2 regions of the Rhizobium sp. AC44/96 genome follow, and region 1 is predicted to be linked to the other one. Evidence: predicted binding sites of a transcription regulator. Region 1 holds the regulator's gene; the other holds the start of a gene.

Region 1 (2,200 bases):
TGCTACGGAATAGGACTTCGCATCCTTGACTTCGCGCTCGGTACGGCGGCGAAGATTGTCCATGTCGGCAGCCAGCCGCAGATAGCGATCCCGCAGTTCGGCGTTCTCCGCCTTCAGCTGATCGAGCGGATCCGGCTGCGGCGCAGCCTCAGCCACGGTTTCGTTTTCGACGTTCGCAGCGGTATCGGCCGCCGCTGCGTCCGGTCCGTTCTTCGTCGTTTCGTCAGTCATGACGTTCTCCGGTCATTGGTGTCTTCTTGGATGTGCCCGATATCGAGCTTTGGCCGGCAAAAATCAAGTCTGCGTGACGAAGAACCCGGAAATGCGGGCGGATCGAGTTTGCCCGATCGCCATGCATTCTCATTTCATGCAATCCTTATATTGGTATATATTTATGGTCTCACCGCGGTTTTCAGGAGCCCCCAATGACCGATCAGGCAAGCTATAAAGGAAAGTGCTTCTGCGGCATGGTTGCAATCGAGGTCAGGGGGGAGCCGGTCGCGATGGGCTACTGTCATTGCAACTCGTGCCGGGAATGGTCGGCAGGGCCGATCAACGCCTTTACACTCTGGACGCAGGGCGCTGTGCACGTCACCAAGGGCGGCGAGCACATGGAGGCCTATCAGAAGAGCGACACAAGCGTCCGGAAGTTCTGCGAGCTTTGCGGCGGGCATCTGCTGACCGAGCACCCGTTGTGGGGCGTCACGGACGTCTACGCAGCGGTGATCCCGAGCCTGCGCTACACTCCCACTCTGCATGTGAACTACGCCGAGACGGTGTTTCGCGTGAAGGACGGGCTTCCCAAGTTCAAGGACATGCCGGCCGAAATGGGCGGCTCCGGCGAGCTCCTGCCGGAATAGCCGCCTTCGCGATCAGATGCCGGAACGCGACATTCTCGAGATAAGTTGGGCGGTGTAATCCACCATCGGTACGATGCGCGAGTAATTGAGCCGTGTCGGGCCAATGACGCCCACCGCGCCCACGATGCGATCGTCGTTGTCGCGATAGGGCGCGACGATCAGCGACGACCCGGACAGTGAAAACAGCTTGTTTTCCGAACCGATGAAGATGCGCACGCCCGGACCGCTCTCCGCCAGATTGAGCAGCTCGATCAGGCTGTCCTTCTTCTCCAGATCGTCGAACAGCATGCGCAAGCGATCGAGATCGTCAGCGCCCACAAGCCCTTCGAGCAGGTTCGACCTGCCGCGAATGATGAGTTGAGCGGGCTTGCCTTCATCCGCACTGCCGGACCACACGGCAACGCCGCGCTCGACGAGATCCTGCGACAGCGTATCGAGTTCCTGGCGCACGTTGTCCTTCAGCTTGCTGAGCTGATTGCGCAGCTCCGGAAGCGTCTGACCTGTCATGTGGGCATTGAGGAAGTTTGCCGCCTCGATCAGCTGCGAGGACGTCACGCCTGCCGGCAGCTCGATAATGCGGTTTTCGACCTGGTCGTGATCGCCGACCAGAACGGCGAGCGCCTTGGTCGGCTCAAGGCGAATAAACTCGACATGCTTCAGTACCGGATCGCTCTTGGAGGTGATGACGAGCCCGGCGCCGCGGGAAATGCCCGACAGCATCCGGCTCGCCTCGTTCATCATCGTTTCCATCGGATTGTCGCGATTTCCCGCGCGCACCTGGCGATCGATGTTCGCACGTTCCTCAGCCGTGAGGTCGCCGACCTGCATGAAGGCATCGACGAAGAAGCGCAGGCCCAGTTGCGTCGGCAACCGGCCGGCGCTCACATGCGGCGAGTAGATGAGGCCGAGTTCCTCCAGATCGCTCATGACATTCCTGACGGATGCCGGCGAAAGCGACATGGGAAGAATGCGCGAGAGATTGCGGGAACCCAACGGTTCTCCGCTTTCGAGATAACCTTCCACGATGCGGCGAAAGATTTCCTTCGAGCGTTCGTCCAGTGCAGCCACTGCATCCGAAACCGACGTCGATCTGAACTCCATGAATTCTTGCGCACCTGTGCTGACGATGATCGGACAAAATATAGCCAATCTCCGCGTGCTGGCAAAAGGGAAATTGCAAATGAGCGCCGCCAATCGTAGAAGCGGTCAACAACATAAAAGCGCGTGTGACGCCGTTTGCCATTCGCTTCGTACTTTTCGCGTCATGCCCCAGGAGAATAGAATGCGGCCATCAGGCAGAAAAACCGATCAAATGCGCAAGGTTTCCTTCGAGCGCAACT
Region 2 (2,200 bases), 420 kb from region 1:
CGGCCCTTCAGCGCCCTGCGCGCCAGCCGAAGAAGCGCTTCGACGACGATCGCCAGCACTGCGGCCTTTAGGCCGAAGAACACCGCCGACAACCATGCCGCATCCTGGAACAGCACGTAGAGGCTGGAGAGCGCGACGATGACAACGAAACCGGGGAGGATGAAGAGCAGACCGGCGACCAAGCCACCGCGAACGCCGTGCATGAGCCAGCCGATATAGGTCGCCAGCTGCTGCGCCTCCGGCCCCGGCAGTAGCATGCAATAACTCAGGGCATGCAGGAAACGCTCTTCCGAGATCCAGCGCTTCTCGTCGACAAGGGTCTTGTGCATCAGCGCGATCTGGCCGGCCGGACCGCCGAAGCTCAGACAGCCGATCTTTGCCCAAACGCGCGTGGCCTCCCGAAACGAAGGAACCGCCACGACTTCATCTGCCGCAATGACTTTATTCACGCTGCCTGCCCCTCGCCCCGACATGCGAGGCCAATTGCGCCTTTCCGGCCTTAAACTGCTCCGTATCATTGGCACCGATGTGCGACAATCCCAACACGATGCGGCCGATGCAATGCGCTGTCGGCCGAAGATCGCCATTGTAACTTCCTGTTCGCGCCGGTCCCAAGCGTCAGAGACCCGCGCGTTCATGTGGCAAGGTTAACGCCCGAGGGCGAGCCATAAGAATTTGTTTGTCAAAGATTATCAGAGAAGTGGAATGATTTTGGCAGGCGGGGCGTTTTTGCCATCAAAACGATACAAAGGTCCCCTAGGGAAAAATCGTCACCCTCATCCTTGACTCCCCAACAGGCCAACCCTAAATGCAGGCCGCTAGCACTCATAACAAGAGAGTGCTAACACCCATCCGTGCAGGCCGCTTTCGGCCTGCGAGTGTCATTTGATCGAGGGATTAGACAATGGCAAGCACCAACTTCCGCCCCCTTCACGATCGCGTCGTTGTTCGCCGCGTTGAGTCCGAAGAAAAGACCAAGGGCGGCATCATCATTCCTGACACCGCCAAGGAAAAGCCGCAGGAAGGCGAAATCGTCGCCGTCGGTTCCGGCGCTCGTGACGATTCCGGCAAGGTCGTCGCTCTCGACGTCAAGGCTGGTGACCGCGTTCTGTTCGGCAAGTGGTCCGGCACCGAAGTCAAGATCAACGGCGAAGACCTTCTGATCATGAAGGAAGCCGACATCATGGGCATCATCGGCTAATCAGCCGGTTTCCCATCAATCGTAATTCGCTGACACCCCTTTTCAGGAGTTCTCAAAATGGCAGCTAAAGAAGTAAAGTTCGGCCGCTCTGCGCGCGAAAAGATGCTGCGCGGCGTCGACATCCTCGCTGACGCAGTGCAGGTAACCCTCGGCCCGAAGGGTCGTAACGTTGTTATCGACAAGTCCTTCGGCGCTCCGCGCATCACCAAGGACGGTGTATCGGTCGCCAAGGAAATCGAACTCGACGACAAGTTCGAAAACATGGGCGCCCAGATGGTCCGCGAAGTTGCTTCGAAGACCAACGACATCGCCGGCGACGGCACCACGACGGCTACCGTTCTTGCCCGCGCTATCGTTCGCGAAGGCGCCAAGGCAGTTGCCGCCGGCATGAACCCGATGGACCTGAAGCGCGGTATCGACCTCGCTGTTGCAGAAGTCGTCAAGGACCTGCAGGCAAAGGCAAAGAAGATCTCCACCTCGGCTGAAGTTGCCCAGGTCGGCACGATCTCCGCAAACGGCGACAAGCAGGTCGGCGCTGATATCGCTGAAGCCATGCAGAAGGTCGGCAACGAAGGTGTCATCACCGTCGAAGAAGCCAAGACCGCTGAAACCGAACTCGAAGTCGTCGAAGGCATGCAGTTCGACCGCGGCTACCTCAGCCCTTACTTCGTCACCAACCCGGAAAAGATGGTCGCCGACCTCGATGACGCTTACATTCTCCTCCACGAGAAGAAGCTCTCGAACCTGCAGGCGATGCTCCCGGTTCTCGAAGCCGTCGTTCAGACCGGCAAGCCGCTCCTCATCATCGCTGAAGACGTAGAAGGCGAAGCTCTTGCAACGCTCGTCGTCAACAAGCTGCGTGGCGGCCTGAAGATCGCTGCCGTCAAGGCTCCTGGCTTCGGCGACCGCCGCAAGGCCATGCTGGAAGACATCGCTATCCTCACGGGCGGCACTGTCATCTCCGAAGACCTCGGCATCAAGCTGGAATCCGTAACGCTC

Evidence for each region. The regulator HrcA, encoded in region 1, represses chaperone genes, less so after heat shock. The targets are predictions, from matches to a motif close to GTTAGCACTCNCNNNNNGNGAGTGCTAAC.
Region 2: a site for HrcA is predicted at 818-846, ahead of groES (co-chaperone GroES). Genes of this name have one in related genera too.

Annotation. Positions count from the first base shown of each region.
Region 1 is NZ_LXKO01000001.1:74,280-76,479, reverse strand. It holds gene grpE (nucleotide exchange factor GrpE) at 1-231, opposite strand, end outside; gene A6U87_RS00330 (GFA family protein) at 426-860, shown strand; gene hrcA (heat-inducible transcriptional repressor HrcA) at 873-1,961, opposite strand; gene rph (ribonuclease PH) at 2,143-2,200, shown strand, end outside.
Region 2 is NZ_LXKO01000001.1:497,575-499,774, reverse strand. It holds gene chrA (chromate efflux transporter) at 1-449, opposite strand, end outside; gene groES (co-chaperone GroES) at 905-1,201, shown strand; gene groL (chaperonin GroEL) at 1,259-2,200, shown strand, end outside.